Regions from separate parts of the Massilia paldalensis genome, predicted to be linked through region 4. Evidence: predicted binding sites of a transcription regulator. Region 4 holds the regulator's gene; each other region holds the start of a gene.
What was found. The regulator sigma-54, encoded in region 4, starts transcription at its own class of promoters, with help from an activator protein. The targets are predictions, from matches to a motif close to TGGCANGNAANCTGCTTT.
Positions count from the first base shown of each region.

Region 1: the regulator sigma-54 is predicted to act here: its motif matches at 2,635-2,652, upstream of ACI1V7_RS23045 (urease accessory protein UreD).
Region 2: the regulator sigma-54 is predicted to act here: its motif matches at 2,544-2,561, upstream of ACI1V7_RS06245 (circularly permuted type 2 ATP-grasp protein).
Region 3: the regulator sigma-54 is predicted to act here: its motif matches at 1,795-1,812, upstream of ACI1V7_RS01615 (PEP-CTERM sorting domain-containing protein).

Region 1 is NZ_JBJCIU010000005.1:72,407-76,974, forward strand. It holds gene ureC (urease subunit alpha) at 1-598, opposite strand, end outside; gene ACI1V7_RS23030 (urease subunit beta) at 598-918, opposite strand; gene ACI1V7_RS23035 (GNAT family N-acetyltransferase) at 915-1,445, opposite strand; gene ACI1V7_RS23040 (urease subunit gamma) at 1,469-1,771, opposite strand; gene ACI1V7_RS23045 (urease accessory protein UreD) at 1,786-2,625, opposite strand; gene ACI1V7_RS23050 (hypothetical protein) at 3,012-3,218, opposite strand; gene ACI1V7_RS23055 (SulP family inorganic anion transporter) at 3,281-4,568, opposite strand, start outside.
Region 2 is NZ_JBJCIU010000001.1:1,411,720-1,416,287, forward strand. It holds gene ACI1V7_RS06235 (transglutaminase family protein) at 1-140, opposite strand, end outside; gene ACI1V7_RS06240 (alpha-E domain-containing protein) at 143-1,102, opposite strand; gene ACI1V7_RS06245 (circularly permuted type 2 ATP-grasp protein) at 1,102-2,514, opposite strand; gene ACI1V7_RS06250 (DNA-binding protein) at 2,731-3,381, opposite strand; gene ACI1V7_RS06255 (alpha/beta hydrolase) at 3,487-4,476, shown strand; gene ACI1V7_RS06260 (VOC family protein) at 4,568-4,568, shown strand, end outside.
Region 3 is NZ_JBJCIU010000001.1:362,627-367,194, forward strand. It holds gene mutS (DNA mismatch repair protein MutS) at 1-832, opposite strand, end outside; gene ACI1V7_RS01605 (hypothetical protein) at 954-1,157, opposite strand; gene ACI1V7_RS01610 (hypothetical protein) at 1,231-1,644, opposite strand; gene ACI1V7_RS01615 (PEP-CTERM sorting domain-containing protein) at 1,846-2,571, shown strand; gene cphA (cyanophycin synthetase) at 2,711-4,568, opposite strand, start outside.
Region 4 is NZ_JBJCIU010000003.1:833,707-838,274, forward strand. It holds gene lptA (lipopolysaccharide transport periplasmic protein LptA) at 1-270, shown strand, start outside; gene lptB (LPS export ABC transporter ATP-binding protein) at 270-1,064, shown strand; gene ACI1V7_RS18455 (RNA polymerase factor sigma-54) at 1,067-2,551, shown strand; gene hpf (ribosome hibernation-promoting factor, HPF/YfiA family) at 2,670-3,032, shown strand; gene ACI1V7_RS18465 (enoyl-CoA hydratase/isomerase family protein) at 3,177-4,259, shown strand; gene ACI1V7_RS18470 (APH(3')-II family aminoglycoside O-phosphotransferase) at 4,280-4,568, shown strand, end outside.

The sequences.
Region 1 (4,568 bases), on a different contig from region 4:
TGACGTTGCCCTTGCCGAAGAAGCCCAGGTTCATCGGAAAGGCATCGGCCGCCATCAGCATCGCGTGGATGTGCCAGGCGCCCGGCGTGCAGGTGGTGGCCGCCGTGCCGACCGCCGGCCCCGTGCCGCCGCCCAGCATCGTCGTGATGCCGGACATGAGCGCCTCGTCGATTTGCTGCGGACAGATGAAGTGGATGTGGGTGTCGATGCCGCCCGCCGTCACGATCATCCCTTCGCCGGCGATGATCTCGGTGGCGCCGCCGATGGGCAGGGTCACGCCCGGCTGGATGTCCGGATTGCCGGCCTTGCCGATACCGGCGATGAGGCCGTCCTTGATGCCGATGTCGGCCTTGACGATGCCCCAGTGCTCGATGATGACGGCGTTCGTGATGACGGTGTCCATGACGCCGGCGCGCGGCAGCTGCGACTGGCCCATGCCGTCGCGGATCACCTTGCCGCCGCCGAACTTCACTTCCTCGCCGTAGACCGCGTGGTCACGCTCGATCTCGATCACGAGCTCGGTGTCGGCGAGGCGGATGCGGTCCCCCTTCGTCGGGCCGTACATGTCGGCATAGGCCTGGCGCGAGATGGTGGCCATCAGTCTCCTCCCTGCGGCAGGCTGCCGTTGACGCGGCCCTGGAAGCCGTGCACGACGCGTTTGCCGCCCAGGCCGACGAGCTCCACGGTGCGGCGCTGGCCCGGCTCGAAGCGCACGGCGGTGCCGGCCGCGATGTTCAGGCGCATGCCCAGCGCCAGCGCGCGGTCGAACTGCAAGGCATCGTTGACTTCGTAGAAATGGTAGTGCGAGCCCACCTGCACGGGGCGGTCGCCCGCGTTGGCTACGGTGACGGAGACGGTGGGCCGCCCCGCGTTGATCTCCACGTCCCCCGTTTCCAGCAGATACGCGCCCGGGATCATGCGGCCTCCGGCGCGAACAGCGATTTGTAGTAGATCGCCGTCGGGCGCCAGGCACCGTCCGGCGTGCACGCGTAGTCCGGCAGCTCGCCCGCGCGGGTATAGCCGAAACCCTGGTACAGGTGCTCGGCGCCGGAGCCGGCCTCCGTGTCCAGGAACAGCAGGCCGCGGCGCAGCTCGCGCGCTTCCGCCTCGGCCGCCCGCAGCAGCACGCCGCCGATGCCGCGCCGGCGCACGCGGCTGTGCACCATCATCTTCTGCAGCTCGGCGCGGTGGCGGCCGTTGGCCTTCTGGCACAAGTCCAGCTGCACGGTGCCGACGACCGTGCCGTCGTGGGCGGCGGCCAGCAGCACGCGCGAGCCCTGCGCCACGGCGGCGCGCACGTCAAGCCAGTAGCCGCGCGCGTCGGCCGGATCCAGGCCAGCCAGGAAGCCGACCGAGGCGCCGTTCGACACGGCGTCGAGCAGCAGCGCGGCCAGCTGGTCCTGCACCTCGTCACAGGCCGATGCATCGAGTTTGTGGATTTTCATCGCACCTCCTTCGCGTGGGGCATTCAGGGTATCGGATGGTGGACGGTGACCAGCTTGCTGCCGTCCGGGAAGGTCGCCTCGACCTGGATTTCCGGGATCATCTCCGGCACGCCTTCCATTACGTCGTCGCGCCCGACGATCGTCGTTCCTTCGCTCATCAGTTCCGCCACGCTGCGGCCGTCGCGCGCGCCTTCCATGATGGCGGCCGTGATCAGCGCGACGGCTTCCGGATAGTTCAATTTCAGGCCGCGCGCGCGGCGCCGCTCCGCCAGCAGCGCGGCGGTGAAGATCAGCAGCTTGTCTTTTTCGCGTGGGGTCAGGTCCATGGGCTGGTGTTCCTTCAGGTGTTCCAGATGCGCGGCAGGCACGCGGGCCGGCCGAGGTAATGGGGACGCAGCGCCTGCCACACGCGCCGCATGGCGGCGCGCGCGGCCTCGGCGTCGTCGCCCAGGTGGCGCGCCACGAACACGGACTTCACCTGGCTCAGCGCCAGCAGCGGATCGGCGGCGCGCAGGCCGGCCTGCACGGCCGCGGGCACGGATGCGCCGACGGCGAGGAAGGTGGCGCAGACGGCATGGCCGCCGAGGCCGAAGGGGCTGGCGATGCCGGCCGGCGTCAGGATGCCCTGCTCGCACCACAGCAGGCGGCCGCCCTCGCGGATGCGGGTGCGCTGGCGGATGCGGCCGCGGGAAAAGCGCTCGCCCGACGCGCGGCGGCCGAACACGAGGACTTCGCTGCCGAGATAGCGGGCGCCCGGCGCCAGGTCGACCTCGTGGTCGAGCTCCACGCTGGCGTCGTCGTAGAAGATGGTTTCCTGCGGCAGCCATTCGATGGCGGCGCCGGGGCCCGCCTGCAGCCGCACGTTCTGGCGGGAGACGCGGCCGTTGGCGCGGTACCACTTGGCCGCGCCGGGGCTGGTGGCGAGCACGTGGCAATCGGCGCCCGCATCGATGCCCACGTCAAGCTGGTCGCCGCCGACCACGCCGCCGGGCGGATGCACGACGATCACGTGGCAGGCGTCCGGCCCTTCGGGATACAGCGCCTTCTGCACGCGCAGCGGACCGCGGTGTTCGCGGCGCGCCAGGCGCGTGGCGCCGCCGTTGCGGGCGAAGCCTAACTGCAGGCTGGCCTGCCAGGAAGGCGTCGCGGTGGGAGGATCGGAAAGGCTGCAATCGGGCATATTGATGGATTAGCACGATGCATGCCAAGCCCGAAAGCGGTGCGATATGCCCTCTCATGCGCGCCGGGACGGCATGCACGCACCAAGGGAGACCGAACGCACCATGAAGGTGCGACCGCGAGGCGAAGACGAAAGTCTCAGTGAAGGGAGCGGGAGTGGGAGTAGCTGGAGATGTCATCCATCTCCATTAACGACGTCGTCCCTACGAAGCGACGACGTCCCTACGAAACGACGTCGTCCCTGCGAAGGCAGGGACCCAATCTCTGCAAGCAGCGCTATGACGCCCGCAAGCTTGGGTTCCTGCCTTCGCAGGGACGACGTGTTCGAGCCGCCGAAGCGGCTTGACTGAACCGCATCGCCGCTGGCTGCGGCGATGGGGCGGCGAATCAGCGGCGGCGCTGGTTGCGCATGGGGCGCGCGCTGCGGGTGACCCGGGCCAGCTGCAGTTCGCGCTGGCGGTCGACTTCCGCCTTCCAGACGACGAGTTCGAGCGCCAGGGCCATGGCGATACCGGCCGGCAGGGCGGCGGCGAAACCGAACAGGGTCAGCGCCAGGCTTGCAATCAGGATAACGAGGGTACTCGAACGGGGCATGATGTCACCTTTCTGTCAAAATCCGTTGGATCCATCCTGCCACAGCTGGGTTTTGCTTGCAATCACGTGTTGTAATGTGTGAGCGCGTCCCACGCATTGGCAGTACTGAGAAAGATATGGCCATGGAGCTGTTCTACAAGGGCCGATGTGCGCAAACGGTCCATCACAGGGCCCTTGACCTCGGCAAAATGCAGCTTGACGCCCCGCTGCCCCAACGTATGGTTGAGATCGATCAAACCAAACAGCGCGGACGTGTCGATGGCGTTCACGGCCGACAACACCAGCACGAGGTCGCGCGTGTCGGCATGTGCGGCGAGCTCTTCCTCGATCCTGCCCTTCACGGCCTCGACATTGCCAAAAAATAGCCCGGCATCGACGCGCAGCAGCAACAGTCCCGGCGCCGTCTCCACCGCATAGCGGTCGACGTTGCGGAAGTGTTCCGTGCCGGCGATGCGGCCCAGCAGCGCGATATGGGGACGGCTCTCGCGCCAGATCATGGCACCCAGCGACAGCACCAGGCCCAGCACGACGCCGGCCTCGACGCCGAGCAGCAACACGCCGCCGGCAGTGGCGAGCAGCGCCAGCGCGTCGGCGCGGTCGTAGCGCCAGGACGTGCGCAGCGTATTCCATTCGAGCATGCCCAGCACGGCGACGATGATCGTGGCCGCCAGCACGGGCAACGGCAGCAGCGCCAGCCAGCCGGTCGGCAGCACCAGCGCGCAGGCCAGCAGCGCGGCCGTGATGATGCCGGCCAGCTGGGTGTTGGCGCCGGCGGCGAAGTTGACGGCGGAGCGCGATAGGCTGCCCGTCACGGGGAAGCCGCCGCTCAGCGCGCTGCCAATGTTGGCGGCGCCCAGCGCCACCAGTTCGCGGTCCGTGTGCAGCTTCTCCGCGCGCTTGACGGCCAGCGTCTGGGCGCCCGACATGGCGATCAGGAAGCTCATGAAGCCGATCAGGAGGGCCGGTTTCAGCAGCTGCTGCCAGTGCTCGCCGGAGACCATGGTGTTCAGGTGCGGCAGGCCGGCCGGCACGTGGCCGATCGTGCGCATGCCGCCGGCGTCCAGGTGCAGCAGTGCGACGAGCAGGACGCTGCCCAGCACCAGCAGCATCGGCGCCAGGCGCGCGCCGATGTCGGCCGCGCCGGGCGCCAGGCCCAGGCGGCGCAGCACCGGCGCCAGCCAGCGCCGCGCGGCCAGCAAAAAGGCGATGCCGGCCAGGCCCAGCGCCGCGCTGGGGCCATGCCAGTACGGGAACGGCGCGCCCAGCAGCGTGTCCACCTGGCCCAGCGCGATCACCACCGCCGAGCCGAGCGTGAAGCCGTTCATCACGGGTCGCGAAAAGAAATTGGCG
Region 2 (4,568 bases), on a different contig from region 4:
CTGTTTCCCGGCATGGCGATCTTCCAGGACAGCACCTGCTGCTGCGGCTCGCTGCGCGGCACCAGGTGCAGCTGTTCGATGCTGTAGGCCTGCGGCTGGGTGTAGCGGTACAGGGTCTCGTGGCGGATGGACAGGTGCATGGTCAGGCTCCGAGGGGAACGAGGAAGTCGCGGCTGATGCCGTTGCCCAGTTCATAGACGTTTTCCATGAAGCGGCTCAGGGTGTCGTCCAGGCCGGCCTCGAGGATGTCCTCGATGCGCGCGAACTGCAGCTCGGCGTGCATCTTGCCGGCCAGGCGCTCCGTCTCGCGCGAGACGTCGTTGCGTACGGTCTTGAGGTTGGCCACCACCTGCTCCATGCAGGCGAGCAGGGAGCGCGGCATGTCGGCGCGCAGCATCAGGAGCTCGGCCACGCGCGCCGGCGTGATGGCGTCGCGGTAGACCTTGCGGTAGATCTCGAAGCCGGCCACGGAGCGCAGCAGGGCGGCCCAGTAATAGAATTCGCGCTGGGACAGCACCTCGCGGTTGGCGTCGGATCCGGCGCCGTCCTTGTCGCGGGCGCCGTGGTACTTCACGTCGAGCAGGCGCGCCGTGTTGTCGGCCCGTTCCAGGAAGGTGCCGAGGCGGATGAAGACCATCGCCTCGTCGTCGAGCATGGTGCCGAAGGTGACGCCGCGCCACAGGTGGCAGCGGTACTTCACCCAGTCGAAGAACTCGCCCGGGTCGCCGTCCAGCACGGCGCGCTCGCGCAGGCCGATCCAGGTGGCGTTGTGGGTCTCCCAGACCTCGGTGGTGAGCACGCCGCGCACGGCGCGGGCGTTCTCGCGCGCCGCCGTGAGGCAGGACACGATCGAGGACGGGTTGCCGCTGTCGTGCACCATGAAGGACAGCACGCTGCGGGCGTCCAGCACCTCGTGGCGGGCGTCGTAGGCGTCGCGCAGTTCGGAAATGCTCAGCATGGCGCGCCAGGCCTGTTCGGTGTCGTGCTGCGACTGCGGCAGCATCGAGGTCTGCAGCGCCACGTCGAGCATGCGCGCCGTGTTCTCGGCGCGCTCGGTGTAGCGCGCCATCCAGTACAAGTGGTCCGCGGTGCGGCTCAGCATCATGCCTCCAGAATCCAGGTGTCCTTGGTGCCGCCGCCCTGCGACGAGTTCACCACCAGCGAGCCTTCCTGCAGCGCCACGCGCGTCAGGCCGCCCGGCACCATCGAGATGGTCTTGCCGGACAGGACGAAGGGCCGCAGGTCGATGTGGCGCGGCGCGATGCCGCTGTCCACATAGGTCGGGCAGGCCGACAGGGCCAGCGTGGGCTGGGCGATGTAGCCGTCCGGCCTGGCCACGAGCCGCCGGCGGAAATCCTCGATCTGCGCCTGCGTCGACGCGGGGCCGATCAGCATGCCGTAGCCGCCGGCGCCGTGCACTTCCTTGACCACCAGCTGGCCCAGGTTGGCCAGCACGTAGGACAGCTCGTCCGGCTTGCGGCACTGCCAGGTCGGCACGTTGTTCAGCAGCGGTTCCTCCGACAGGTAGAAGCGGATCATGTCCGGCACGTAGGGGTAGATCGACTTGTCGTCGGCCACGCCGGTGCCGATGGCGTTGGCCAGCGTCACGCGGCCGGCGCGGTACACGGACAGCAGGCCCGGCACGCCCAGCGAGGAATCGGAGCGGAACGCGAGCGGATCGAGGAAGTCGTCGTCGAGGCGGCGGTAGATGACGTCGACGCGCTGGGGGCCGCGGATCGTGCGCATCCAGACGGCGTTGTCGTTCACGTACAGGTCCTTGCCCTCGACCAGCTCGACGCCCATCTGCTGGGCCAGGAAGGCGTGCTCGAAGTAGGCGGAGTTGTACATCCCCGGCGTCATGACGACGATCGTGGGGTCGAGCACGCCCGTCGGCGCGACCGAGCGCAGGTTCTCCAGCAGCATGTCGGGATAGTGCTCGACCGGCGCGACGCGGTGGCGCGCGAACAGTTCGGGGAACAGCCGCATCATCATCTTGCGGTCTTCCAGCATGTAGGACACGCCGGAAGGCACGCGCAGGTTGTCTTCCAGGACGTAGAACTCGCCCGCTCCGGCGCGCACGATGTCGACGCCGGCGATGTGGGCATAGATGTCGGAGGCGACGGCGATGCCCTGCATCTCGGGCCGGTACTGGGCGTTCTGGTAGATCTGGCGGGCCGGGATGATGCCGGCATTGATGATGTTCTGCTCGTGGTAGATGTCGTGCACGAACATGTTCAGCGCCTTGACGCGCTGGGCCAGGCCGGCCTGCAGCGCCGTCCACTCGTGCGCGGGGATGATGCGCGGGATCGTGTCGAAGGGGATCAGGCGCTCGGTGCCGGCGCCGTCGCCGTACACGGCGAAGGTGATGCCGACGCGGCGAAAGGTGAGGTCCGCCTCCGCGCGCTTGCGTTCGATGCGCTCGCGCGGCTGCTGCTGCAGCCAGCTGTCGAATTCCCGGTAGTGGTCGCGCACCGGGCCGGCGCCGTCCATCATCTCGTTGTAGAAGTCCCTCATGGCTTGTCCTTGGTTCGATACATGGCGATGTATCAAGAACCGTGCCAGAGGGAATGGGGGTGGCTTGCCCCTTATTGGTGCACGTTCCGGCGCGGACAGGAAGAACAGCCGCTTGCCCTGGACAACGTCGTCCCTGCGCAGGCAGGGATCCAGGCTCGTCAAGCGCAGTCGCTGCGCAAGCGACATGAGGCCCCTGCCTGCGCAGGGGCGACGGCGTCAGCGCTTGCGTGCCGCCTGCAGCTGCGCGCGCAGGTCGGCGTTTTCCGCCTCCAGCGCCGTGCGCGCCGTCGTGGCGCCCACCAGTTCCATCTCGGCGGCCAGGCGGCGGTCCGATTCGGCGGCCTGGGCGGCAACGTTGCGCTCGATCTCGGCGCGCAGGGCCGTCAGTTGCGCCTCCTTGCCGTCGATCGCCAGCTGGTCCTTGGCCTTGCTGACCAGCGCATCCATCGCGACCTGGCGCGCGTTGCGCAGCTCGGCGTTGAGGCGCTCGATGGCCTCGTCGCGGTCGGCCAGCTCGGCGCGCAGGGCTTCGCGTTCCGCTTCCAGCGCGTCGCCGGCGGCCAGCAGGGCGTCGCGGTCGGCGTCGGACTGGGCGAGTGCTTCGCGTTCGGCGGCGCCGGCGTCGTGCGCGAACTGGCGCGCCCACGCGGCCAGGTCGGCGACGAGCGATTCCGGCAGCGTGGCCGGCGGGACCTCGGCCGGCTTGCTATTGCTGGCACGCCACGCTGCCAGGTGCTTGTAGACGGCGTTCGGCGACCCGTTGCCCACGAAGGCACGCACCGCCTCGAGCGTCACCGGCTGGCCGCCGTCCTGCAGGCCCGCGGCCGCTGCGGCAACCTCGTCGTAGGTGATGTCCTGGTCTGCCATGTCGTTCGTCCGTTACGGTAGTTGAAGTGGCGCATATGATACGCGACGCGGGTGCGGTTGCGACAGTGTGCGCCGGCCTCGACTGCGGCTCGTTACACTAATGACATGAACGTCCTCCACCGCCCATCCGCCGCCGGCTTGCCCGTCGATGCCGCCACATTGGCCGAAGCGCGCGCCTTCAACCGCAAGCTCGCCTATGCGCCGCGCTTCCGCCTGACCAACGACTTCGTGTTGCGGCTGGGACAGGGCCTGCTGCGCCTGTCGCAGATCGGTGCCGACCGCAAGCTGGCGCGCCGCCGGCTGGCCGTGCGCGAGACGGAGGCCGTCGCGGACGGCTTGCGCGTTCCCGTCCGCATCCTGCGTCCGCCGGCCACGCCGCGCGCCGTCGTGCTGGACGTGCACGGCGGCGGCTGGGTGATCGGCAATGCGCGCATGGACGACGACCGCAACGCCGCGCTGGCGCTGGAGTGCCAGGCGCTGGTCGTCTCGGTCGACTACCGCCTGGCCACCGACGCGGCGATGCGCGACATCATGGACGATTGCCTGGCCGCCGCGCGCTGGACGCTGGACGGAGGCCTGGAAGAGGGCGGCGACCTGCCCGTGTTCCTCGTCGGGGAGTCGGCCGGCGGGCACCTGGCCGCGGCCACGCTGCTGCGCCTGAAGGCCTGGCCGGCGCTGTTCGCGCGGGTCAAGGGCGCGGTGCTGTTCTACGGCGTGTACGACCTGGCCGGCACGCCAAGCGTCCGCGCTGCCGGGCCGGAAACGCTGCTGCTGGACGGACCCGGCATGGTGCCCGACATGGCGCACCTGACGCGCGACGTCGACGACGCCGGCCGCCGCGCGCCGCCGCTGTCCCCGCTGTACGGCGACCTGGCCGGCATGCCGCCGGCGCTGATGTTCGGCGGCGAACTCGATCCGCTGCGCGACGACACGCGCGAAATGGCCGCCCGCTGGGCCGAGGCGGCGGAGGTCGAGATGCACCTGCTGCCGGAAGCCCCGCACGGCTTCATCCAGTTCCCCACCCGCATGGCGCAGCTGGCGCTGGCGCGGGCACGGCAGTGGATCTGCGAGCGTATCGACGGACGGACCGGCTAGCGCCAGCGATTCGCCCGTACCACGCAGGCTGCGATCATGGCGGCCTTCGTGGCGGCCTTCGATCTCGAGGGGCGCCGTGCCCCGTCATTCCA
Region 3 (4,568 bases), on a different contig from region 4:
ACAGGCTCTTCACGTGCTGCAGGCCGCGTCCCTGCGTCGACTGGGCATAGCGCAGCAGCGCGCCGGCCGCGCCGAACGCGGCGCCCATGCCGTCCGCGCCGAAGCCGGACAGGGTTGCGACGCCCAGCTGGTCCAGCAGCGATTTGTGGCCGTGGACGACGTCGAAATGCCACTCGGGCACGCGCGCCGTATGGCCGACGGGGCTGGCTTCGAACATGTCCGCATCGGCATCGGCGCGCAGCACCTCGGCCGGCGCGATGCGTTCGAGTTCCTGCACGAGGCGGGTGGCGGCCACGCGCGCATCGCCCGCGAATTCCATCAGGCGCAGCGCACCGCTGGCCAGCGACAGCCAGGCCAGGCCCGTCGTGACGACCTTGCGGTTGGCGACGGTGCACACGGCCAGCAGCGGACGCTCGGCCTTTTCCGGCAGCAGGTCCGAATCCGTCAGCGTGCCCGGCGTGACGACGCGCACGACCTTGCGCTCCACGGGACCTTTCGACAGGGCCGGATCGCCGATCTGCTCGCAGATCGCGCACGACTCGCCCAGCTTGACGAGCTTGGCCAGGTAGGGATCCAGCGAGTGGAACGGCACGCCCGCCATCTTGATCGGATTGCCGCCCGAGGCGCCGCGTGCCGTCAGCGTGATGCCCAGGATGCGCGAGGCCTTTTCCGCGTCTTCGTAGAACAGCTCGTAGAAGTCGCCCATGCGGTAGAAGACGAGCATGGTGGGATAGTCGGCCTTGATGCGCAGGTATTGCTGCATCATGGGCGTGTGCTTTTCGGTCGCGAGGCGTTTCGCCGCGTCGGCACTGATTTCGCGTGGGACGTTCATGTGGTCGATTCGAGTAGGCAAGGAAGAAAGGTCTTGCCAGGGCCGCCATTTTACCGCGATCGATGGCCGGCGGGCAGCCCGGCCGTATCGATCAGCGCCACACGAACGCGGTGCGGTGCGGCTATTCCCGCCGCCGTTGCGGCGAGGCCACCAGCCGCACCGCCATCATCATGTCGATATTGTGGCGCGCCAGCGCATGTGCCGCCGCCTTGGGGCCGGGCGTGCGCAGCACGGCGTCGATCGTCGCGGCCGTCTCGCGGTCGACGCGCCGTTCGCCCAGGGCCCGCTGGGGCACGCCGTGATCCGGTATATACAAGAATGTCATGCGTTTCCTCCATGGTTTAAGAGGAAATCTTCCTGCATTTGTTTGTTCGATTAATTAAAAAATCTCAAGCGCATCATGACAGTCGGGCATGGTTGAGGATGAGCCAGGCGACGGTAATCACCACCATCCCCGTCAGCGTCACGCACGACCAGGTAAAGAACCACGCCGACAGCAGGCCCGCCTGCAGCACTTTCTCGAACAGCACGCCCAGCGCGAAATCGAAGGCGGTCAGGAAGGACCAGCGGCGCAGGTAGACGGGCAGGTAGCGGCTCATCTTGCGGTTGTGCTGGCGGGCAGCGTGGCGCTCGATGCGATCGCGGGCGGCGCTGACGTCGCGGAACAGCCAGTCGAAGAAGAGGAACCGGTACAGCAGGCGCCGGAACGGCATCTCCGAGGCCGGATCGTCGGAAGGGGGCTGCGTGTGCTGGTCGAGGGTCATGGTCGCACCGTTGTCGGATGGGATGCTGGCGGCGCCGCGGCTCTGCATGGGTGGCGCGATTCTCCATACTATGTCAGAACGCGGGGCAGCCACGTTCGCTGCCTAACGTAGCGACCGGCCGTCCGCCATGTCGACGTAATTTACAGTTCGATGCGGAAAGTTTCCCTACTCCTTTGATTTGTTTTGATTTTTCTTCACTGGCACGATGTTTGCAATCAAGGTTATTGCAAATAATACAAGGAGCAGGGAATGACTATGACACGTATCAGGACTGCCGTCGCAGCATTGATAGCGGGCCTCGGCTTCAATGCTCAGGCGGCGGTCCTCGGGACCGATGCCGGCTATGCCTTCGTCGATGGCGACACGGCGACGCGCATCCTGTCCATCGGTCAGCACGGCACCGTCAGCGACGTCAACTTCACCGTCACCTTCGCCAAGTGCGACGACCCGGGCGTCCAGGGCGGCACGCAGTGCGTCAGCAATACGGGCTCGTTCGACGACGAGATCTTTTTCACCCTGACTTCGCCGACGGGCATCATCATCGACCTGGTGCGGCCGGGCACCTACAACAACACGGGTAACGGTACCGGCGTCATCTCCGTGATGTTCGACGACGAGGCCACGATGACGGTCGGCGACCGGGCGGTCAACGACGGCAATGGGACACAAGGGTCGTTCAAGCCCGTCGACCTGCTCAGCGCCTTCGACGGCATCGACATGTTCGGCGACTGGATCCTGACCATCGGCGACACGGGCTTCGGCGATCCGCTCGAGTATTTCAGCTCGGTACTGGAGATCAATGGACCGGGCAATGGTCCGGGGCCGGGTCCCGACCCGGACGATCCGGACGATCCGACGGATCCGACCGACCCGACCGATCCGGGCACGGAGCCGAATCCGGTGCCGGAACCGGGGTCGCTGGCCTTGCTGGGGTTGGGGCTGGCGGGAGTGGGGGTGGCGCGACGCCGTCGCTGATCGCGCCAGCAGCCCATCAACAAACGTCGTCCCTGCGCAGGCAGAGACCCAATCTTGCAAGCGTCTCGATAACGCAAGCAGAACTTGGGTCCCTGCCTGCGCAGGGACGACGGTTTTGAGGGGCTGGTAACCTCTGTGCTTACGCTTCGGCCACGCGCTTGGCGATGTGCGCCAGCGCCTCGTCGACCTGGTCGATCAGGATCAGGGACAAATCGCCCGGCTGCAGTCGCGCCAGCGCCTTGTCGATGGCGACGAACTCGCCCTTGATCTCGTCGATGTGGGTCGTGCGGGTGGCATCGGCCAGGCCCTGGCGCAGCAGCGCGACGACTTCGCCTTCGGTGCGGCCGCGCTGGCACTGGTCTTCGTACAGCAGCACGTCGTCGAAGGCGCGGCCCAGGATGCGGGTCTGGTCGCGGATGTCCTCGTCGCGGCGGTCGCCGGCGCCGGAGATCACCACCGAGCGGCGCTTGGCCGGCATCGATTCGACGGCGTTCACGAGGGCCTGGATCGCGTCCGGGTTGTGGCCGTAGTCGGCGATCACGGTGGCGCCCTTGTAGTCGAACACGTTGAAGCGGCCCGGCGCGTTGTCGCTCTCGCCCACGAAGGTCTTCAGGCCCAGGCGGATCGCATCCCACGAAATGCCCGTGGCCCAGGCTGCGGCCACGGCGGCCAGCGTGTTCTCGACCTGGAAGCCGACCACGCCGCCGCGGGTGATGGGCACTTCCGTCAGCGCCACGCGCTCCTCGAACGTGCCCTGCACGGCCACCAGGTAGCCGTTGTCGACGTAGACGATGCGGCGGCCGGCGGCGCGGTGCTTCTGCATCAGCGGCAGCGAGCAGTCCTTGGCGAAGTAGGTGACGTCACCGCGGGTGTTTTCGGCCATCGCGGCCACGATCGGGTCGGCCGCGTTCAGCACGGCCATGCCGCCCGGCGCCACGTTCTGCACGATCACGCGCTTCAGGACCGCCAGGTCTTCCAGCGTCGTGATGTAGTTCAGGCCCAGGTGGTCGCCGGCGCCGATGTTCGTCACCACGGCGACCTGGCAGCGGTCGAAGGCGAGGCCTTCGCGCAGCATGCCGCCGCGCGCCGTCTCGAACACGGCGGCGTCGACGTCCGGGTGCATCAGCACGTTGCGGGCGCTGCGCGGACCGCTGCAGTCGCCGCTGTCGATGCGGCGGCCCTGGATGTAGACGCCATCCGTATTCGTCATGCCGGTGCGCAGGCCGGAGCTGGCCAGCAGGTGCGCGATCAGGCGCACGGTCGTGGTCTTGCCGTTGGTGCCCGTCACGGCGACGACCGGGATGCGGCCGTCGTCGCCCGGACCGTACAGCGTGTCCATGATCGCTTCGCCGACGGCGCGGCCCTTGCCGAACGATGGCGAGATGTGCATGCGCAGGCCCGGCGCGGCGTTCACCTCGACGATGCCGCCATGCTGTTCCTCGATCGGTTTCAGGACGCTGTCGCACACCAGGTCGACGCCGCAGATGTCCAGGCCGACCATGTGGGCGGCGGCGATGCAGCGCGCCGCCACGTCCGGGTGGACGTCATCCGTCACGTCGGTGGCCGAGCCGCCCGTGGACAGGTTGGCGTTGTTGCGCAGCGTGACGCGCTGGCCCTTCGCGGGCACCGATTCCGCGTCCAGGCCCTGCTTCGTCAGGGCGGCGAGGGCGATGTCGTCGAAGCGGATCTTGGTCAACGCCGTGCCGTGGCCGCTGCCGCGGCGCGGGTCCTTGTTGACCTCCTCGACCAGCTGGCGCACCGTGTGCTTGCCGTCGCCGACCACGTGCGGCGGATCGCGGCGCGCGGCGGCGATCAGCTTGTTGCCGATGACGAGCAGGCGGTAGTCGTGGCCCGGCAGGTATTTTTCGACCATGATGTCTTCGCGGAACTCGGAAGCGGCGGCAAAGCCAGCGTCCAGCTGTTCGCGCGTGGTGACGTTGACGGTCACGCCCTTGCCCTGGTTGCCGTCCTTCGGCTTGATCACGACGGGCAGGCCG
Region 4 (4,568 bases):
GCCGACCTGATCAAGCTGTTCTCCAAGGCCGAGATCCGCCAGCTCGAAGGCAAGAAGGTCACGCAGGAAATGGATAGCCCGTTCATCTCGTACGACAGCCGCAGGGAAGTGCTGGTGGGCCGCAACGATCCGAGCGGCGCCGACGTGCAGGGCAAGGGCCGCGGCAGCATCACGCTGGCGCCGCGCCGTAACCAGGCAGCCGCGGCGCCCGCCGCCGCCACGCCGGCCGCAGCGCCCGCGGCGAATGTCCCGGCCACGGAGAAGAAGTGATGGAGACGAGCACGGAAAACGCGGCCGTCGCCGGCAATAGCAGTACCGGCGCCGGCGGCAGCACCCTCGTCGTCAAGGGCCTGCAGAAGAGCTACGGCAAGCGCCTCGTCGTGCGCGACGTGTCGCTGCAGGTCGCCTGCGGCGAAGTGGTCGGCCTGCTGGGGCCCAACGGCGCGGGCAAGACGACCTCGTTCTACATGATCGTGGGCCTGGTGCCGTCCGATGCCGGCACCATCGACATCAACGGCGACGACGTCTCGAGCCTGCCGATCCACCGCCGCGCGCTGCTGGGCCTGTCGTACCTGCCGCAGGAAGCGTCGGTGTTCCGCAAGCTGACGGTCGAGGAAAACATCCGCGCCGTGCTGGAACTGCAGCGCGAGAACGGCAAGGCGCTGAGCAAGCAGCGCATCGCCGAGCGCCTCGACGAGCTGCTGAGCGAGCTGCAGATCGAGAAGCTGCGCGAGAGCCCGGCGCTGTCGCTGTCCGGCGGCGAGCGCCGCCGCGTGGAGATCGCGCGCGCGCTGGCGACCAACCCGCGCTTCGTGCTGCTGGACGAGCCGTTCGCCGGCGTCGACCCGATCGCCGTGATCGAGATCCAGCGCATCGTGCGCTTCCTGAAGGAGCGCGGGATCGGCGTGCTGATCACCGACCACAACGTGCGCGAGACGCTCGGCATCTGCGACCGCGCCTACATCATCAACCAGGGCGCAGTGCTCGCATCCGGCCGCCCCGACGACATCATCGCCAACGAATCCGTACGCCGCGTCTATCTGGGTGAACACTTCCGAATGTAGGTATGAAACAGACGCTGCAACTCAAGACTTCACAGCACCTTGCGCTCACGCCGCAGCTGCAGCAATCGATCCGCCTGCTGCAGTTGTCCACGCTGGAGCTGCACCAGGAGATCGAGCAGGTCCTGAGCGACAACCCGCTGCTGGAACGGCTCGACGATCCGCTCGACCGTTCCGTGCGCCTGCTGGCCGACGGCGCCATCAACAGCGCGCCGGCGCCGGCCGAGGCCCCCGCGCAGCAGGGCAGCGGCGAGGAAAACAAGGCCGCCGGCAGCGAAGGTGAAGGCGAGGGCGGCGGCAGCGACGATGCGCACGGCGGCGACGGCGATGCCGACTGGGGCGAGGGCCGCAGCGGCAACAGCGGCAGCGGCGCCGACGACGAGGATGGCCGCCCGCAGCTGGAAGCCAGTCCCGTCACGCTGCGCGAGCACCTGATGGAGCAGGTGCGCCTGTCGTGCTGCGCGCCGCGCGACTGCGCGCTGGTCGAGCTGGTGGTCGATGCGCTGGACGACAACGGCTACCTGGAAGAATCGCTGGACGACATCCACGCGCGCCTGCCGGAAGAGCTGGAGATCGATTTCGACGAGCTGCGCACGGCGCTCTCCCTCGTGCAGAGCCTGGAGCCTGCCGGCGTGGGCGCGCGCAGCGCGGCCGAGTGCCTGGCGCTGCAGATCCGGCGCATGCCGAACGTGCCCCTGGTGACGCGCCGCATGGCGCTGACCATCGTCGAAAAATACCTGACCTGGTTCGCCCAGCGCGAATTCAACAAGCTCAAGAAGGCGCTCGACTGCGACGACGAAGACCTGCGCGAGGCGCAGAGCGTGATCCGCCAGTGCAACCCGCATCCGGGCGCCGCGTTCGCATCGGACGTCTCCGACTTCGTCGTGCCGGACGTGATCGTGCGCCGCGCCAAGGATGGCTGGAGCGTGCAATTGAATCCCGAGGTCATGCCGCGCCTGCGCGTGAACAGCCTGTATGCGCAGGCCCTCAAGGGCGGCAAGTCCGAGACGCAACTGAATGCGCAGCTGCAGGAAGCGAAGTGGCTCATCAAGAACATGCGCCAGCGCTTCGACACGATCCTGCGCGTGGCCCAGGCCATCGTCGAGCGCCAGCGCAATTTTTTCTCCCATGGCGCCGTTGCCATGCGGCCCCTTGTTTTGCGCGAGATAGCTGATACACTAGGTCTACACGAGAGCACAATTTCTCGAGTCACAACTCAGAAATACATGCTGACCCCGCACGGCATGTTCGAGTTGAAGTATTTCTTCGGGAGCCATGTTGCCACCGAGGCGGGAGGAGAAGCATCCTCGACGGCAATCCGGGCTCTCATCGTGCAACTCACAGGAGCAGAAGACCCCAAGAACCCTTTATCCGACAGCAAGATCGCGGACATGTTGGGGGAGCAGGGAATGGTCATCGCGCGGCGCACCGTCGCCAAGTACCGAGAAGCCTTGAAGATCCCGCCCGTCAGCCTCCGCAAATCCTTGTAGCAAGTACTTGTCGTCGTTGGACGAGTCCTTGCGGCCAGTTCGTGTCAAAACGTTGCCACCTGCGCATGAAGCGCGGATGCGCGCGTGGTTGTGGCAGCGCCTCTTCAAAGGAGTGTGTATGAATCTCACCATCAGCGGACATCACCTCGATGTTACCCCGGCCATCCGAGAGTACGTACAGAACAAGCTCGAACGCATTACCCGCCATTTCGATCAAGTGATCGATACCCACGTCATCCTCTGCATCGACAACCTCACCGAGAAGGCCAAACGCCAGAAGGCGGAGATCAACTTGCGCGTCGCCGGCAAGATCCTCCATGTCGCCAGTGCCGCGCACGACTTGTATGCCGCGATCGACATGTTGATGGACCGGCTCGACCGCCAGGTCTTGAAGTACAAGCAGATGATGCAGGACTTCACGCACACGTCACCGAAACGCCTGCCCGACGCGGGCGACGACGCCGAGCCGGCCACGGCTTGATTCCATAACGGCAACGTGAACAAAGGGCGCATCGGCGCCCTTTTTGCTTTGACGGGCGCGCGCATGGCGTGGCGCGCAGGGCGGGCGGCAAGCCGTCCACCCTGCCGCTAGAATAAGGGTCTGATTAGTCGAATAACGAGACACATGACCGAATACGTACTGACCCGCGTCGCCAATGGCACCGGCATCATCACGCTGGACCGCCCCAAAGCCCTGAACTCGCTGTCGCTCGACATGGTGCGCGCGCTGGCGCAGGCCCTGCAGGCCTGGCGCGACGATGCCTCCGTCCACGCCGTCGTCATCCGCAGCAGCAGCGAGAAGGCGCTGTGCGCCGGCGGCGACATCCGGTTCTTCCACGAGGTCGGCCGCGCGACGCCGATGGGCGGCAGCGCGCTGCTCGAGGATTTCTTCACCGAGGAATACGCGCTCAACCACCTGATCCACTTCTATCCGAAGCCCTACGTCGCGCTGATGGACGGCGTCGTGATGGGCGGCGGCATGGGTATCGCCCAGGGCGGTCCCGGCTGCGGCCTGCGCATCGTGACGGAACGGACGAAGATGGCCATGCCCGAGGTGAACATCGGCCTGTTCCCGGACGTGGGCGGCAGCCACTTCCTGTCGCACGCGCCGGGCCGCCTGGGCCACTACCTGGGCCTGACCGGCGCCACCGTCGGCGCCGCCGATGGCCTCTACCTGGGCCTGGCCGACCTGTTCGTGCCGGGCGAGCGCATGGGCGAACTGCTCGCGCTCGTCGAGGCCACGCCGGGCGCGGCGCTGGCCGACGCGATCCGCGCCTTCGCCGCGCCGTTCGCGGATGGGGCGGGCGCCAGCGAACTGCAGGCGCAGCGCGAACGCATCGATGCGCATTTTGGCGCGGACTCGGTGGCCGGCGTGATGGCCGCGCTGGCGGGCGATGCCGATCCGTTCGCGCAGAAGGCCTTGTCGATGATGCGCCAGCGTTCTCCCCTGATGATGTGCGTGACGCGCGAGATGCTGGAGCGCGCCGCGTCGCTGGACGTGGCCGATTGCCTGCGCATGGAACGCGCGCTGGTACGCCGCAACTTCGAGCACGGCGAAGTGCTGGAAGGAGTGCGCGCGCTCGTGATCGACAAGGACAACGACCCGCATTGGAATCCGCCCACATTGGACGAGGTGACGCCAGCGATGGTCGCGCGCTTCTTCGACCCCGTGTGGCCGGACTACGTGCATCCGCTGCGCCATCTCTGACCCTGCACCACGGAGCCCCCATGCCGCCGCGTTTTCCTGCCGTCTGGCAGACCCGCCTGGATGGGTATCGCAGCGTGGACGAGGACGCCGGCTGCTCGGATGCGGACGTGTTCCGCCTCGACGCCGGCGGCCGCCCCACGCTGTTCGTCAAGACCGAGCCAGCGGGGCCGCTGGCCGAGCTGCACGACGAGGCGGCGCGGCTGCGCTGGCTCGCCGGCGCCGGCATCCCGTGCGCGCCCGTCGTCGACATCGTGCAGGAAGGGGGCCGCGACTGGCTGCTGCTGGAAGCCGTGCCGGGCCGCGACCTGC